3 regions of the Acidovorax lacteus genome follow, and region 1 is predicted to be linked to each of the others. Evidence: predicted binding sites of a transcription regulator. Region 1 holds the regulator's gene; each other region holds the start of a gene.
The links. The regulator FNR, encoded in region 1, switches genes on or off when oxygen is low (the NO sensors DNR and NnrR bind a similar motif). The targets are predictions, from matches to a motif close to TTGATNNNNATCAA.
Positions count from the first base shown of each region.

Region 1 (5,635 bases):
GGTCCGATGCCGTCAGATGATGCGAGAGAACCGCGCGCGGTTGCGGTCCGCCTGCAAATACCGATCGAACACCATCGCCACGCCGCGCACAAAGAACCACCCCATGGCGGTCACCTCGATGCCATCGTCCCGGACCGTGACCAAGCCCTGCCCGGCCATGTCTTCCATCTGGCCCATTTCAGCACCAAAGTACTGGCGGAAATCGATCAACCAGGCCTGCTCCAGTGGCTCGAAGAGCACCTCGCCCTGGCACATCAGCGACATGATCACCGCGCGGCGCAGCATGTCGTCGCGGGTGAGCGCCAAACCGCGCACGATGGGCAGCCGGCCCTGGTCGAGAAAGTCGTAGTACTCCTCCAGGCTCTTGGCGTTCTGGCTGTAGGTGGCCCCCACGCGACCGATGGCCGAGACCCCAAGACCGATCAGGTCGCAATCGGGCTGTGTGCTGTAGCCCTGGAAGTTGCGGTGCAGGCGCCCCTGTCGCTTGGCCACCGCCAGGGCATCGGTTGGCAGGGCAAAGTGGTCCATGCCCACGTACACATACCCGGCGTCCATGAAAGCATCCAGCGAACGCGACAGCATGGAGATCTTGGCCCCGGCGGTGGGCAACTCGGCTGCGACGATGCGGCGCTGAGGCTTGAAGCGCTCTGGCAAGTGCGCGTAGGCATACAGCGCAATGCGGTCGGGCCGCAAGTGGGCCACCTGCGCCAGCGTACGGTCGAACGACTCAGGGGTCTGTCGCGGCAGCCCGTAGATGAGGTCCACATTGATCGACTCGAAGCCCAACGCGCGTGCCGAGGCCACCAGCTCAAACACCTGCTCTGCGGGCTGGATGCGGTGCACAGCCTTCTGCACCTCAGCGTCGAAATCCTGCACCCCAAAGCTCAGCCGGTTGAAGCCCAGCTCCGCCAGCACCGCAAGCCGTTCGGCTGTCACGGTGCGGGGATCGACCTCGATCGAATACTCACCGCCCGGGGCCAGCACAAAGCTGCGCTGCAGCATGGCCATGAGCTCGCGCAAGCCATCGTCAGACAAGAAGGTGGGCGTGCCGCCGCCCAAGTGCAGCTGACTGACCGTCTGCCCCGGGCCGCACCGCGCGGTGTGAAGGTCGATCTCTCGGCTCAGATACCGCAGGTAGGTGTCTGCGCGGTCATGGTGCTTGGTGATGATCTTGTTGCAGGCGCAGTAGTAGCACAGCGACTCGCAAAACGGGATGTGCACATACAGCGACAACGGCATCGCCTTGGTGGTGGTGCCCAGACGGCGCTGGTCCAGCGCCAGTACGTAGTCGTCCTGACCGAAGGCTTCAACGAAACGATCGGCCGTAGGATAAGAGGTATAGCGAGGCCCTGGCACATCGAAACGGCGCAGCAGTTCGGGCGTTACAGCGGTCATGTGGAAATATCCTTGCGTGCTTTTGCACTGTGCCTTAGCCTTCGAGGCATGTCCTTGACATGAATCAAGCGATCTGCCGGTAGCTGCGGCGAGAATTTGCCTTACATCAGCTGCAGGCTCGCTCCTCGGAGAATGTCTGTGACGGCCTGCCGATCGAAGGTACAGGCGTTGCCATCTTTTTTTCAGAGTCCATGAATCCGCTCACCATCAAAGTCGCCTGTTCCAACTGCAACCTGCGTGAGTTGTGCATGCCGGTGGGGCTGAACGAGCAGCAATTGCAGCGCATTGATGACATCGTGGCGATCCGGCGCAAGGTCAAACGCGGCGGCACCCTGTTTCGCAACGGTGAGGCCTTTACCTCGCTGTACGCGATTCGCACGGGTTTCTTCAAGACCTGCGTGGCCACGGAGGACGGACGCGACCAGGTGACAGGCTTTCAGATGGCTGGCGAGATCATCGGTCTGGACGGCATCGTGAACGACCACCACACCTGCGACGCGGTGGCATTGGAAGACGCCGAAGTCTGCGTGATGCCGTTCGATCGGATCGAGGACCTGTCGCGCGAAGTGACGGCACTGCAGCACCACGTGCACAAGATCATGAGCCGCGAGATCGTGCGCGAGCACGGCGTGATGCTGCTGCTGGGCAGCATGCGGGCTGAAGAGCGGCTGGCGGCGTTTCTGCTTAACCTGGTGCAGCGCCTGCACGCGCGCGGGTTTTCGCAGTCTGAACTGGTGCTGCGCATGACGCGCGAAGAGATTGGCAGCTACCTCGGGCTCAAGCTCGAAACCGTGAGCCGTACGTTCTCGAAGTTCGTCGAGGAAGGCATCGTCGAAGTCAAGCAGCGGCATGTGCGCATCCTCGATACCGATGCGCTCAAGCGCATCGTGAACAGCCAGCAGACCTGCCACTGAAGGCGGCTCTCCCGCTGCCAGCGCTGGCCTGTGGCACGGCCCGCCGTGCCGGCAGATCCACCCCGGCACCCCTGTGAACCAGGCGGCTTGCGGTCGGCCGATGCGCCTGTGCAGCAGCCCCACCGGTGCATCACCGAACGCAACCGGCAAAAACGCGCACCGCACCCACGCCCACGGCCCTTGCGTAGGCTGCTTGCGCTGTCTGGTGCGATTTCGGCCCCTCGTGCTTATTTGACAAGCACGAGCAGCTCCTGAATTGATAGCAAACCAAAAACCTGGCACCGCCCGGCCCGCAGCGCGCGGTGCATCCACCGCAACGCAGCGGCTGCGTGGAGCACGGTGCCACGCCGTTGCGGGCACCCGCGCGCGACCGTTGCGGCTCAGGAACAGGATGCGCCCTTGCGGCAGTCGTCCGGCCGCTGGTCCTGCGGCACCGGACACCGGTTGACTTCAAACGGAGAGAGCGACAGCAGCGTGGTCAGCGCGCTGGAGGCCATGGCGATGGCCCAGAACACAAAAAAGGCCACGGTGTAGACGCCCTCGCGTGACAGGGGCACCGGCTGCCCAAACCAGTGAAGATCTTGCGGATCGACCATCGCGAAGACCAGTATTTCCAGCACGCCCGCCATGAGAAAGGCTGGCCATGCAATCCACATCCAGCGCTGAGTCCACATCGTCTGTCTCCTTGCGGCCATTCGGCCGTTCTGCTGTGAGGAAGATGCCCGGCCTCCCACGCGGGGCGCCACAGGCCTGGCCCGCAATGTCAGCGAGGCTGGTCCTCAGGCGGCGTGGCCGCATGGTTGCGGCCCTTCATGGCGGGCGCGAGGCTCTTCTCGGGATGGGCCAGCGTCTGGTTGATTTCCACACCGCGGCGGTAGTAATCCTCGGCAATCACCGGATCGGGGCGGCTCAGCGCCAGCCACAAGGTGACGAAACCCGCAACGATGACGATGGCCGGTCCGGCGATCAACATCCAGACATGGCCAAACTTCCACCACGGTGCGGCACGGGGTGCCAGGTTCTGGGAAGAGGACATTTCGATACTCCTTACAAATTCTCAAACAGCTGCTGTGAGCCGAGGCCCTGCGGCAGCACCACGCGCCTCATCGGGGCACCAGAAAGACCGATTTCTCGATCACCTTGTGGCCGTCGGTCAGTCCGCGCACCTCCAATTGCACCGGGTGCGAGCCGGATGGCGCCGATCCATACGGAATCTGCAGACGCAAGGCCACCCAACGCGACTCGGCCGGCCCCACCTCGACGTCGCCGTCCGACAGAGCCTCCAGCCCGTCCAGTCCTGTCGCAGAGATGTGGTAGCGCTGCGTGGTCTCGGTGGCGTTCATGATCTGCAGCCGGTACACGTTTTCCAGTTTGCCGCCCGCCACGATGCGCGACAAGGCCGCGCGGTCCCGCACCACGTCCACCTTGAGCGGGGTGCGCATGACCAGGCTGGTCAACATGGCCACGCACAGTGCCAGCAGCAGCGCCGAATACACCAGCACGCGCGGGCGCAGCACCCGGCGCAGCATTTGCGACTGTGTCCAGTGCTGGGCCACGCCGTTCTGCGTGGCATAGCGGATCAGCCCGCGCGGGTACTTCATCTTGTCCATCACAGTGTCGCAGGCGTCCACACACAAGCCGCAGCCGATGCACTCGTACTGCAGCCCCTTGCGGATGTCGATGCCCACCGGGCACACCTGCACGCACAGCGCACAGTCGATGCAGTCGCCCAAGCCCTTGGCCTTGTGGTCGGTGTCCTTCTTGCGTGGCCCGCGCGGCTCGCCCCGTTCGGGGTCGTAGCTCACGATCAATGTGTCCTTGTCGAACATCGCGCTCTGAAAGCGCGCGTACGGGCACATGTATTTGCAGACCTGCTCGCGCATGTAGCCCGCATTGCCGTAGGTGGCAAAGCCATAGAACAGCACCCAGAAGATCTGCCAGCTGCCTTGCAGGGCCAGCAGCTCGCCGCCGAGCTGGCGGATGGGGACGAAGTAGCCCACAAAGGTGAAGCCCGTCCACAGCGCCACCGAGATCCAGGCCAGTTGCTTGAGCGTCTTCTTGCGGATCTTCTCGGCCGTCCATGGGCCGTTGTCCAAGCGCAGCCGGGTGCTGCGATCGCCCTCGATCTTGTGCTCCAGCCACATGAAGATCTCGGTGTAGACCGTCTGCGGACAGGTGAAGCCGCACCACAGCCGCCCGGCCACGGTGGTGAACAGAAACAGCGACAGGGCCGAGATGATGAGCAGACCCGTCAGGTAGATGAAGTCCTGCGGATACAGCACCAGGCCGAAGATATAGAAGCGTCGCGCCCCCAGATCGAACAGCACCATCTGCCGCTCGCCCCACTGCAGCCACGGCAGGCCGTAAAACACGAGCTGCGTGAGGAACACCATGCCCCAGCGCCAGCGCGAGAACAGCCCGCTGATAGAGCGCGGGTAGATCTTCTTCTGGGCTTCGTACAGGGAGATGACCTCGACCTGCGAAGACGCATCAGGCTCCGCGGGGGTGATCGGAATGACCTTGCGAGGCTGGCCGTCAGTGGGCTGCATGGTGGCTCATCTTCAATAACGTGGGGGGCCCCAAGGCCCCGGAGAACGCGTGGCGACGCCCCCGCGCCGCCACAGCGCAAGCTCAGCGCGCAGCGCCGGCCTTGTTCGACAAACCCCAGACGTAGGACGTGAGCACGCCAATCTGGGCTTCCGTCAGCTTCTCGGCCTGCGCAGGCATTTCATTGACCTTGCCGTTGGTGACGATGGCGGCGATGGCCGCCTCGCCCCAGCCGTGCAGCCAGATGTCGTCGGTGAGGTTGGGCGCGCCCATGGCGGTCATGCCCTTGCCGTCGGCACCGTGGCAGGCTGCGCAGGCGGCAAACTTGGGCTTGCCCAGCGATGCGCGCAGCGAGTCGTGGGGGCTGCCCGACAGGCTCAGCACATAGTGCGCGACGTTGCGAACGTCTTCCGGCGTGCCCACGGCCGCGGCCATCGGGGGCATGTTGCCCACGCGGCCCTTTTCCAGGGTCTCACGGATCTTCTCCGGTGCGCCGCCGTGCAGCCAGTCCTTGTCGGTCAGGTTCGGAAAGCCCTTGCTGCCCCGCGCGTCGGAGCCGTGGCACTGCGCGCAGTTGTTCATGTACAGGCGCTCGCCAATCGCCATAGCCTGCGGGTCACGGGCCAGGTCCTCGGGCTTCATCGAAGCAAAGCGCGCATACAGGGGTTCGAGCTCCGCCTTGGCCTTGGCCACTTCGGCGTCGTACGCCGCCTGCTGCGACCAGCCGAGCTTGCCGGCAAAGGCGCCCAGACCGGGGTAGGCGGCCAGGTAGGCCAAGC
Region 1 is NZ_BAABEX010000030.1:68,609-74,243, forward strand. It holds gene hemN (oxygen-independent coproporphyrinogen III oxidase) at 13-1,395, opposite strand; gene fnr (fumarate/nitrate reduction transcriptional regulator Fnr) at 1,587-2,309, shown strand; gene ABD866_RS15225 (hypothetical protein) at 2,690-2,983, opposite strand; gene ABD866_RS15230 (FixH family protein) at 3,073-3,345, opposite strand; gene ccoG (cytochrome c oxidase accessory protein CcoG) at 3,413-4,858, opposite strand; gene ccoP (cytochrome-c oxidase, cbb3-type subunit III) at 4,941-5,635, opposite strand, start outside.

Region 2 (5,635 bases), on a different contig from region 1:
CCCAGCGCGCACAGCGCTATGGCCCGGGGCGCACGCTGCACCGCAAACCGCTGGCCGCCCTGCAGGGCACGCTGCAGGTGCTGGGCGATCTGCCCGACTTTGCGCGGCATGGGCTGTTTGCCCAGCCGGGCACGTACGCCACCTGGGTGCGGCTGTCCAACGGCGGGCTGGACCGTGCGCCCGACCGGGTGCCCGACATCCGCGGCTTCGCGTTGCGGGTGCTGGGCGTGCAGGGGCCTTCGGCCCTGGGCGGCGATGCCACGCCCAGCCAGGATTTCGCGCTCATCAACCAGGAGGCGTTTGCCTTTGCCACCACGGGGCCCTTTGTCGCGTTGGTCGAAGCGGCCGCGCGCGGTCCGGCGGCCTTGCTGGGCCATCTGGTGCGTACGCACGGGCTTTGGGCGCTGCCGCGCGAGCTGGCCAAGTTCAAGCGCACCGTGGGTCGGCCGTTTGGCGGTTTTGCCACGCAGGCCTTCTACAGTGCTGCGCCAATCGCTTGTGGGCCCTACGCAGTGCGGGTGCGGCTGGTGCCTGCGGCGTCCAACGGCGCACCCGACGAGGCTGCTGCCAAGGACTGGGGCGCCGACATGGCCCGCCGCCTGCGCGCCGGGTCGTTGCACTGGGATCTGCAGTTGCAGTACTTTGCGAGCGAAGCGATCACGCCCATTGAAGACGCCTCGGTGGATTGGCCCACGCCCTACACCACCGTGGCAAAGCTCGCGCTGCCGCAGCAGAACCTGGACAGTGCCGCCGCACAGGCGTTTGCCACGCAGGTCGAGGGCAGTGTGTTCGACCCCTGGCAGGCGCTGGCCGCACATCGGCCGCTGGGCGAGGTGCAGCGCGCACGCAAGGTGGTGTACTACGCGAGCCAGCAGGGCCGCGGCGTGGCCTGAGCCGGGCGGCGGTGCACCCGCCGCTGCCGCATCAGTTCTGGGCCTGGATCAGCTCGGCCAGGTCGCGCTCCAGCAGGGCCGGGTCGCCCAACTGCAGCTCAATGAGCCGCCGCAGGTGCGTGACGCTGTCCAGATCGATGGACTTGCACAGCAGCCCCGTGTGGGTGCCCTGCAGGTGGGCCACCTCGGTGCTCATGGCGATGTGGTTGCCCGAATCGGCCAGCGGCATGGTCAGCTGGCACAGCGTGCCAGGCTCCAATGCGGTTTCGACCGGCATGCGCACCAGGGCCCCTTTGAGCGACAAGTCCAGCACCTGCACGCTGAAGGCGTCGCGCTGGGTGGTCAGCAGCGCCGGTGCATCGAAGTGGACCCGCACGTAGTGACGGCGTTCGTAAGGCATGGGCGGTGTCTCCTGGGCTGTGTGTTACCGAATGCTACACCGTGCCCCGGGCCTGCGAAACGCCCCCAGCGCAGCGTTGCCGGTATCGCCGCTGGTGCGTGTCGCGTGGGGTGTGCCTGTTGTTACAAATAGGGGGCTGCGGTGACATCCCGCGGCGGTTGGGTGACGACAATCAGGGCCTTCGACCGGAGTGCTGCATGTTGTCTTTTTCTCGTCTTTCCTGGCTCGCAGGCATGGGGGCGGTGGCTGCCACCGTGTGGGGGCCTGCCGGTGCGCAAAGTATCAGTGCCACGATCAGCGGCGAGATCACGCCGGGTGTGTACGGCCGGGTGCAGATCGGCAACGCCCCGCCGCCGCCGCTTTGGTATGCCGAGCCGGTCATCGTGCACCGCCCGGGGCCAGGCGTGGCCATGGCACCCGCGTACCTGTACGTGCCGCCAGGCCACGCCAAGAACTGGCCCAAGCACTGTGCCAAGTACAACGCCTGCCACCAGCCCGTGTACTTTGTGAAGGAGCCACACGCGGGCGGCAAGGGCGGCCCGCTTGGTCATGCGCGCGGTGACGACCACCGTGGGCCGGGTCGAGGCAAGGGCCACGAAGATGGCCACGGACGCGGCAAGGGCCATGGCAAGCACGACGACTGAGCCGGTCTTGCCGGCGCAGTCTCCGGGCTGTGCCGATGCCCGCAGTGCCCGTGCAGCAGCGCCCGATGCCGCAGCGCGGTAAGCTCGGGCTTCTATGCCCCAGGTCAGCTTTCCCCCTCCGTACACGGCGCCCGCCCATGTGGCGTCCCAATTGACCAGTCGCGGTTTTGCCGTGCTTTCGCCCGCCGATGTGGCCGCGTGGGCCGGTTGCGAGCTGACCGCGCTGCTGGACCGCCAGGCCGACTGGCACGCCTTGCCTCCTGACGACTACCTGCGCGACGGTGGCCGCTACCGCCGCCGCCGCCACAGCTGCTTTGTGGTGGAGCAGGGCCAGGTGAGCCAGGCGCCGCACCGTGCGCACTGGCAGCCGGTGGAATACAACGCGCTGCACGGCGGCATGGAGCGCATGTTTGCGCCCATGGAGCCGCGCACGCTGGAGTCTCCGGCCTGGCCCGCACTGCTGCAGGCCCTGGCAGCCACCTGCGACGCCGTGTTTGCACCCCAGGGCCCGGCCGAGCGCTGGTTTGTCGAGGCGCACCAGTTCCGCATCGACACCACCGATGGCATTGGCCGGCCCACGCCCGAGGGCGCGCACCGCGACGGCGTTGATCTGGTGGCCGTGTTTCTGGTGGCGCGCCACGACGTGAAGGGCGGCGAAACACGCATCTTCGAGGCCGCTGGTCCTGCGGGTCAGCGCTTCACGCTCACCGAGCCTTGGTCGCTGCTGCTGCTCGACGATGCGCGCATGATCCACGAGACCACCCCCATCCAGCCCACGGCGGCCGGTGGATACCGCGACACCCTGGTGGTCACGCTGCGGCGCAAGGGTTTCCAGGGGGCCGACGCGCCGACCTGAGCACGGTCGTTACCAGAGCTTGCATTTCTTTCCCGGGGACGGCAGCGGCGACATTTGATGCGAATCAAGATGTCGGCCGGGGCATGCGCACACACTCGCAACTGAGCGGGCACAACCCGCCGCCCCATCAACCAAGGAGAGAAGCACCATGTTCAAGCACATTCTGGTTCCCGTGGACGGATCGCCCACGTCGATGCTCGCAGTCTCGAAGGCTGCGGGGCTGGCCAAGGCCTTCGGCAGCGCCGTTACGGCCGTGTATGTGATCGACCCGTACCCGTTCACGGGCGTCGGTGCCGACTTTGCTTATGGGCAGGCGCAGTACATCAGCGCCGCCACTGCGGAGGCCAATGTGGCGCTTGACGCCACCAAGCAGGCCATGGCCGACGCAGGCGTGGCCGTGACCACCGTGATCGGCGAAGGCCATGCGGTGCACGAGGGCATCGTGCGGGCGGTCGAAAGCTCGGGCGCAGACCTGATCGTGATGGGTTCGCACGGCCGCAGGGGCCTGGAGCGCCTGGTGCTGGGCAGCGTGACGCAGCGCGTGCTGGGCGTGGTACATGTGCCGGTGCTGGTGGTGCGCGACTGAGCCCACCACAGGCTCCATGCAAAACGGCTCCCGCGGGAGCCGTTTTTGCTTGCGCTTGGAACAGCGTGGTTCAGAAAGGCGTCATTCGATCTTGGCGCCCGAGGCCTCGACGATGCCCTTCCACTTGGCGTGGTCGGTTTTGAGCAGGGTGGCAAATTGCGCAGCGCTCATGGCTTCGGGCTCGGCGCCTTGTGCCTGAATGGCGGCGCGCACGTCGGCCATGGCCAGCAGTTTGTTGACTTCGGCGTTCACTGCGCTCACCACAGCGGCGGGCGTACCGGCCGGGGCGAACACGCCGTACCAGGTGCTCACGTCAAAGTCCTTGAAACCCGATTCGGCCACGGTGGGTACGTCGGGCAGCGACGAACTGCGCTTGGCCGAGGTCACGGCCAGCGGGCGCAGCTTGCCGGCCTTGATCTGGGCCATGGCCGAGGGCACCGACGAGACCAGCAGGTCCACGTTGCCGGCCAGCGCGTCCATCAAGGCCGGGTTGGAGCCCTTGTAGGGCACGTGGCTGAGCTTGATGCCGGCAGCCTTTTCAAACAGGTCACCTGCCAGGTGGATCGATGTGCCATTGCCAGGCGATCCGTAGGTGACGGTGCCCGGCGCGGCCTTGGCGGCGGCCACCACGTCGGCCAGGGTTTTGAACTTGGAGTTGGCGCTGGTGGCGATGATGACCGGCGTGTAGGCCACGTGGGCGATGGCGGTCAGGTCCCGGGTCGGGTCCCAGGGCAGGTTTTTGTAGAGCCAGGGGCCGATGACCAGGTTGTCCTTCTGGCCCATCACCAGGTCGTAGCCCGTGGGCGCGGCCTTCACGGCTTCGGTGATGCCAATGGTGCCGCCCGCGCCAGCCTTGTTGTCGGCCACCACGGTCCATTTGGCATGTTCGGTGAGCTTGGTGGCCACCAGGCGCGAGAGGATGTCGGTGCCGCCGCCGGGCGGGAAGGGCACGATCAGGCGCACGGGCTTGTTGGGGTAGGCACCCGCGGCCGTGGCGGCAGGGGCGGTCTGTGCGAAGGCGGTGCTGCCCAGGGCAAACGACAGCACGGACAAAGAGAGCAGTTGGCGAAGCATGGGGTGTTGTCTCCGATAGAGTGGTGCGGCGCCTGCGGATGGCGCGCCGTGCGCAAGCCACGATGATGACGCGGGCAATCGACGGTCTGCCCTGCTGTTGTGCGGCGCTGCCATCGCAGGTGGCGATGGCAGCGCGCGGCGTCGGCGTCAGATGCGTTCGAAGATCGCGGCGATGCCCTGGCCGCCGCCGATGCACATGGTGACCAGCGCATAGCGGCCCTGGATGCGCTGCAGCTCGTGCAGGGCCTTGACCGTGATGAGCGCACCTGTGGCACCGATCGGGTGCCCCAGCGAGATGCCCGAGCCGTTGGGGTTGACCTTGGCCGGGTCCAGGCCCAGGTCTTTGGTCACGGCGCAGGCCTGGGCGGCAAAGGCTTCATTGGCCTCGATCACGTCGAGGTCGGCCACCGTGAGCCCGGCCTTCTTGAGCGCCAGCTGCGTGGCGGGCACGGGGCCGATGCCCATGTACTTCGGATCCACCCCCGCGTGGGCGTAGGCCACCAGGCGGGCCATGGGCTTGGCACCGCGCGCCTGGGCGGTCTTGGCGTCCATCAGCACCACGGCGGCCGCGGCGTCGTTGATGCCCGAGGCATTGCCGGCCGTCACGGTGCCGTTTTCCTTCACGAACACGGGTTTGAGCTTGGCCATGTCTTCCAGCGTGGCGCCCGAGCGGAAATGCTCGTCGGTGGCGTAGTGGATCTCGCCCTTCTTGCCTTTGAGCGTGACGGGCACGATCTGGCTGTTGAAGTAGCCCGCTGCGGTGGCGCGCTCGGCGCGGCGGTGGCTTTCCAGTGCCAGCTTGTCCTGTTCTTCACGCGTGATGCCCCACTTGGCCGCAATGTTTTCGGCTGTCACGCCCATGTGGATGGTGTGGAAGGGGTCGTGCAGCGCGCCGATCATCATGTCCACCATCTTGGTGTCGCCCATGCGCGCGCCCCAGCGCATGTTCAGGCTGGCAAAGGGCGCGCGGCTCATGTTCTCGGCCCCGGCGCCAATGGCGATGTCGGCATCGCCCAGCAAGATGGTCTGCGCGGCGTTCACGATGGCCTGCAGTCCCGAGCCGCACAGCCGGTTGACGTTGAAGGCAGGCGTGCCCTCGGCGCAGCCGCCGTTGATGGCCGCCACGCGCGAGAGGTACATGTCCTTGGGTTCGGTGTTCACCACGTGGCCGAAGACCACATG
Region 2 is NZ_BAABEX010000007.1:568,342-573,976, reverse strand. It holds gene ABD866_RS06025 (catalase family protein) at 1-893, shown strand, start outside; gene ABD866_RS06020 (PilZ domain-containing protein) at 925-1,293, opposite strand; gene ABD866_RS06015 (Csu type fimbrial protein) at 1,491-1,937, shown strand; gene ABD866_RS06010 (2OG-Fe dioxygenase family protein) at 2,032-2,793, shown strand; gene ABD866_RS06005 (universal stress protein) at 2,942-3,379, shown strand; gene ABD866_RS06000 (Bug family tripartite tricarboxylate transporter substrate binding protein) at 3,461-4,453, opposite strand; gene bktB (beta-ketothiolase BktB) at 4,601-5,635, opposite strand, start outside.
Region 2: ABD866_RS06005 (universal stress protein) is a predicted target of FNR. The motif match lies at 2,848-2,861, and genes of this name have one in related genera.

Region 3 (5,635 bases), on a different contig from region 1:
CCCGTGGCCGCACCGGGCTGATCAACGCGCAGGCCAGTCGCGCGCGCACCGGAAGCCGATGTACACCACGGTCGTGTCGCCAGGCTTGCTCTGGCGGTGCGCAGCACGCATGGGCCCCGCGCCATACCACCACGAGCCGCCGCGGGTCAGGCGCTCGGCATTGCCGGCCGCGCCTGGGGGGTCGTCCACCCATTCCCAGGCGTTGGCGCCCATGTCGTGCAGGCCATTGACCCCTGCGGGCGTGGCCCCTGCCAGCGCATGACCAGCACCCCGCCACAGGCGTGCACTGTGGGGCACGGCGCGGCGTGCGGCCTCGGCACCACAGTCGTCCAGGCATTGCGCCCCCTGCGGCGAATCACCAGTCGGATACGGATAGGTGCGGCCGGTCTGCCAGGGCGCCGGGGCATTCGGACGGCGCTCGGTGTAGGCGGCCTCGGTCCACTCGGCATCGGTGGGCAGTCGGCCACCGGCCCAGCGGCAAAACGCCTGGGCTTCGTCGTAGGTGATGTGCACAGCGGGCTCGGCGGCGGCTGCGGGCGACTGGGGGCCGAAGGGTGTGCGCCAGGTCCAGCCCGGCTTGCGCACCCACCCGGCCTCGTACACCTGGCCGCCACCCTCGCGCTCGGCCCGCGTCTGCAGGCCGGTGGCCGCCACAAAGCGCTGGAACTGCCCGACGGTCGTCTCGGTGCGCGCCATGGCAAAGCCTGCAATGGGCTGCCAGTCGATGCCTGCGGGGTTGGGGCTGCTGTGCGCAGGCTGGGCCGACACTGCGGCAGCGGCCATCCAGGGCAGGAGCCCGCAGGCACGGGCCAGTCGGCGCAGCGGCTGCCCATCGGCAGCGGCAAGGGTGGCAAGGCGGAGCGGAACCTGTCGGATCATGGGGTGTACCTCGGCAGCACTGGCGCGCATGCTGGCACAGCCAGCCACGGGTTGCCGGCTGCGGTCGCATGGCCCTGCATGGGCCTGGGATTCCAGGCCGTTTGCTGCAGCGGGTTTCGCCGCTCTTGGCCATACAAGCAAACGCAAAAAAGGCCTGCACAGGCAGGCCTTGGAGCACCCACAAGCACCGGGCTGCAGAGCGGTGCTGTCGCACCCCACCGTCGGCCCAGCATTCCGGCGCAGCCTGGCCTGCCGCACCGGAACCGAGGTTCCTTGGAGCTGCGGGGCATGCGCCCCGCACCGCATCAAAAGCGCCAGCCGAGGCCCACGCCCACGAGCACTGGGTCCACCTTGAAGGTGCCAGCCTTGACGCCTGCCGCAAACACGTCGGTCTTGATGTAAACCTTCTTCACGTCCAGGTTGAGGTACAGGTTCTTGGCAAGCGGGATGTCCACCCCGGCCTGCAGCGCGGGGCCAAAGCTGTTCTTGTCGATCGTGACGCCTGCGGGCAGGTTCACGCTGGAAAAGCGCGTGTAGTTCAGGCCAGCGCCCACGTAAGGCTTGATGCCGCCCACATTGAAGTGGTACTGCAACAGCAGCGACGGCGGCAGGTGCTTGAGGGTGCCGATGGGCACACCGGCTGCGCTCAGCGTGTGCTTTTGCGGCACGGTGAGGATCAGCTCGGCCGCGATGTTGGGCGTGAAGAAGTACGAAACATCGACTTCAGGGATCGCCTTGTTGTTGACCGACAGGCCCAGGCCCGTGCTGTCCTTGTTGGCGCTGTCCAGGTGCACGGCGCGGGCGCGCACCATCCAGGGGCCTTCGGCCTGCTGGGCCAGGGCGGCTCCAGAGGTCAGGGCACACAAAGCGGCGACGGCGAGCAGATGCTTGTTCATAGGGGACTCGTTGCAGTGATACACGGGGACATCCCCCGTGACTGCATTGGGCCCCACCCGAGGCCACCGCGCCTTGCCGCACGTCAAAGACTGCGCAGGTTGTTGCGCAGGCAACCATGTCCACCCGCTCCACCCGCCACAGAGCGCCGGATGGCGGCAGGAGCCGCCATGACAAGAGGGCTCAGTGCCCCTTGCCGCGCAGGCGCTGCACCAGCGTCACACCCAGCAGCACCAGCGCTCCGGCCACGAGGCCCGTGACCGCGTTGAGTAACTGCTCAACCACGGCACGCAGCAGACCCCCGCCCGCGCCCTGCCCTGCGGCGGCGCTCCAGGCCTCGACCGCATGGTGCAGCACCGGCAGGCCATGCACCAGAATGCCGCCGCCCACCAGGAACATGGCGGCCGTGCCGGCCACCGACAGCGCCCGCATGAGCCAGGGCGCAGCGGTGAGGATGCCGCGGCCCAGCGCCTGCGCACCGCCACCCGGGCGGCCATGCAGCCACAGGCCCAGGTCGTCGAGCTTGACGATGCCAGCCACCAGCCCATAGACACCCACCGTCATGATCAGCGCAATACCGGCCAGCACCGCCACCTGCTGGGCAAACGCCGCCTGGGCCACCGTGCCCAGCGTGATGGCGATGATCTCGGCCGAGAGGATGAAATCGGTGCGCACCGCGCCGCGGATCTTGTCTTTCTCCATCGCCACCAGGTCCACATCGGCACCGGCCACCGCTGCGGCCCGGCGCTGTGCATCGGCGGCGGCCTCGGCGGCGTCGTCTGCGCTGTGCAGCCAGCGGTGCGCGAGTTTTTCGGCCCCTTCAAAGCACAAAAACGCACCGCCCAGCATGAGCAGGGGCGTGATGGCCCAGGGCGCGAATGCGCTGATGAGCAAGGCCGCGGGTACGAGGATGGCCTTGTTGATCAGCGAACCCTTGGCCACCGCCCACACCACTGGCAGTTCGCGGTCGGCCTGCACGCCCGTGACCTGCTGGGCGTTGAGCGCGAGGTCGTCGCCCAGCACCCCCGCCGTCTTTTGCGCTGCCACCTTGGTCATCACCGACACATCGTCGGCCATGGCGGCGCTCTTCTTGGCGGCCACCTTGGTCATGAGGGCAATGTCGTCGAGCAGCGTGGCGATGTCGTCGATGAGTGCAAGCAGACTGGCAGTGGCCATGGGTTCCTCCCGGGAAAAGCGGCATTATGATGAAAAAAGCGCCTCGTGCTTGTCTGGCAAGCACGAGGCGCTCTTATTTTGATAGCAAATCAGGCGGCGCGGTCAACCCACCCACTTGCGCGCGTTGCGCCAGATGCGCATCCAGGGGCTGAGCGCGCTGCGGTCGCCGGGCGTCCAGCTCATCTGGATGTTGCGGAACACGCGTTCGGGGTGCGGCATCAGCGCGGTGAAGCGACCGTCGGCCGTGGTCACGCTGGTCAGGCCCTGCGGGCTGCCGTTGGGGTTGAACGGGTACTGCTCGGTAGCGCGGCCGTGGTGGTCCACGTAGCGCATGGCCGCCAGCACGCGGCTGGCGTTGCCGCGCACGCCGAAGTTGGCATAGCCCTCGCCGTGGGCCACCGCAATCGGCAGGCGGCTGCCCGCCATCCCCTGGAAGAACAGGCTGGGCGATTCGAGCACTTCCACCAGCGACAGGCGGGCCTCGAAACGCTCGCTCTGGTTGGTGGTGAAGCGCGGCCAGTCTTGTGCGCCAGGAATGATGTCGGCGAGTTCGGCAAACATCTGGCAGCCGTTGCACACGCCCAGGCCGAAGGTGTCGGTGCGCGCGAAGAACTGCTGGAACTGCTCGGACAGCACCGGGTTGAAGGTGATGCTGCGCGCCCAGCCGATGCCCGCGCCCAGGGTGTCGCCATAGCTGAAGCCGCCACAGGCCACAATGCCCTGAAAGTCGGCCAGCCGCGCGCGGCCCGTCTGCAGGTCGGTCATGTGCACGTCGTGCGCTTCAAAACCGGCCTCGGTGAAGGCGTAGGCCATTTCGACGTGCGAGTTCACGCCCTGCTCGCGCAGGATGGCGACACGCGGGCGCGCGCCGCCGGTCTGCACAAAGGGCGCGGCCACGTCCTCGGCGGGGTCGAACGTGAGGTGCAGGTGCAGGCCCGGGTCGTCGGACAGGCCGGCGGCGGCGTGTTCGGCATCGGCCGTGGCGGGGTTGTCGCGCTGCTGGCAGATCTTCCAGCTCACGCTGTCCCACACCTGGTGCAGATCGGCCAGGGGCGCGTCGAAAATGCATTTGGCGTCGCGCCAGATCTGCAGCTGGCCCTTGCCCGCGTCGATCTCAGACGCGGCCGGCCGCGTCTTGCCGATGAAGTGGCTGCACTGCGACAGGCCGTGCGCGCGCAGGGTCTGCATCACGTCGTTGCGCTCGGCGGTGCGCACCTGCAGCACCACGCCCAGCTCTTCGTTGAACAGGGCCTTGAGCGTCAGTTCGTCGCGGCGTGCGCCCACCTGGGTGGCCCAGTTCTTGGCGTCGCCGTATTCGGCACGGCTGTCGTGGATGCCGTCGCCTTCGGTGACCAGCAGGTCCACATTGAGCGCCACGCCCACATGGCCAGCAAAGGCCATTTCGGCCACCGCGGCCAGCAGGCCGCCGTCGCTGCGGTCGTGGTAGGCCAGGATGCGGCCCTGCGCACGCAGCGCGTTCACGGCGTCGACCAGGCGCACCAGGTCTTGCGCATCGTCCAGGTCGGGCACGGTGTCGCCGCTCTGGTCCAGCGTCTGTCCCAGGATGCTGCCGCCCATGCGGTTGCGGCCACGGCCCAGGTCGATGAGCACCAGCGTGGTGTCGATTTCGTCGGCATCGAGCTGCGGCGTGAGCGTGCCGCGCACATCGGCCAGCGTGGCAAAAGCGCTCACGATCAGGCTCACGGGCGAGGTGACCTTGTGCGTGCCGCCAGCGTCCGTCCATTGCGTGCGCATCGACAGGCTGTCCTTGCCCACGGGGATGGAGATACCGAGCTGCGGGCACAGCTCCATGCCCACGGCCCGGACGGTGGCGTACAGCGCCGCGTCTTCGCCGGGTTCGCCGCAAGCGGCCATCCAGTTGGCCGACAGCTTCACGCGCGGCAGCTCGATGGGTGCGGCCAGCAGGTTGGTGATGGCTTCGGCCACCGCCATGCGGCCCGAGGCCGGGGCGTCGAGTGCGGCCAGCGGCGTGCGCTCGCCCATGCTCATGGCCTCGCCCGCAAAGCCACGGTAGTCGCCCAGCGTCACGGCGCAGTCGGCCACCGGCACCTGCCAGGGGCCCACCATCTGGTCGCGGTGCGTGAGGCCGCCCACCGTGCGGTCGCCAATCGTGATGAGGAAGCGCTTGGACGCGACCGTGGGGTGCGCCAGCACGTCGATCACCGCCTGCTGCAGCGGCACGCCGGTCAGGTCGATGGGGGCGAACTCACGCGCCACGGTTTTCACGTCGCGGTGCATCTTGGGCGGCTTGCCCAGCAGCACGTCCATGGGCATGTCCACCGGCAGGCGCTGGTCGCCCGCGGCCGCAGCGGTGTCTTCGAGCACGAGCTGGCGCTCTTCGGTGGCCGTGCCGATCACGGCGAACGGGCAGCGCTCGCGCTCGCAGAACGCCTGGAACTGCGGCAGCGATTCGGGCGCAATCGCCAGCACGTAGCGCTCCTGGCTTTCGTTGCTCCAGATCTCCTTGGGCGAGAGGCCGCTTTCTTCGAGCGGCACCTTGCGCAGGTCAAAGCGCGCGCCGCGCCCTGCGTCGTTGGTCAGCTCGGGGAAGGCGTTGGACAGCCCGCCCGCGCCCACGTCGTGGATGGCCAGGATGGGGTTGCCCTCGCCCTGCGCCCAGCAGTGGTTGATGACTTCTTGCGCGCGGCGCTCGATCTCGGGGTTG
Region 3 is NZ_BAABEX010000007.1:225,245-230,879, reverse strand. It holds gene ABD866_RS04495 (metal-dependent hydrolase) at 1-21, shown strand, start outside; gene ABD866_RS04490 (formylglycine-generating enzyme family protein) at 22-879, opposite strand; gene ABD866_RS04485 (OmpW/AlkL family protein) at 1,185-1,775, opposite strand; gene ABD866_RS04480 (DUF808 domain-containing protein) at 1,957-2,949, opposite strand; gene purL (phosphoribosylformylglycinamidine synthase) at 3,052-5,635, opposite strand, start outside.
Region 3: ABD866_RS04485 (OmpW/AlkL family protein) is a predicted target of FNR. The motif match lies at 1,849-1,862, and genes of this name have one in related genera.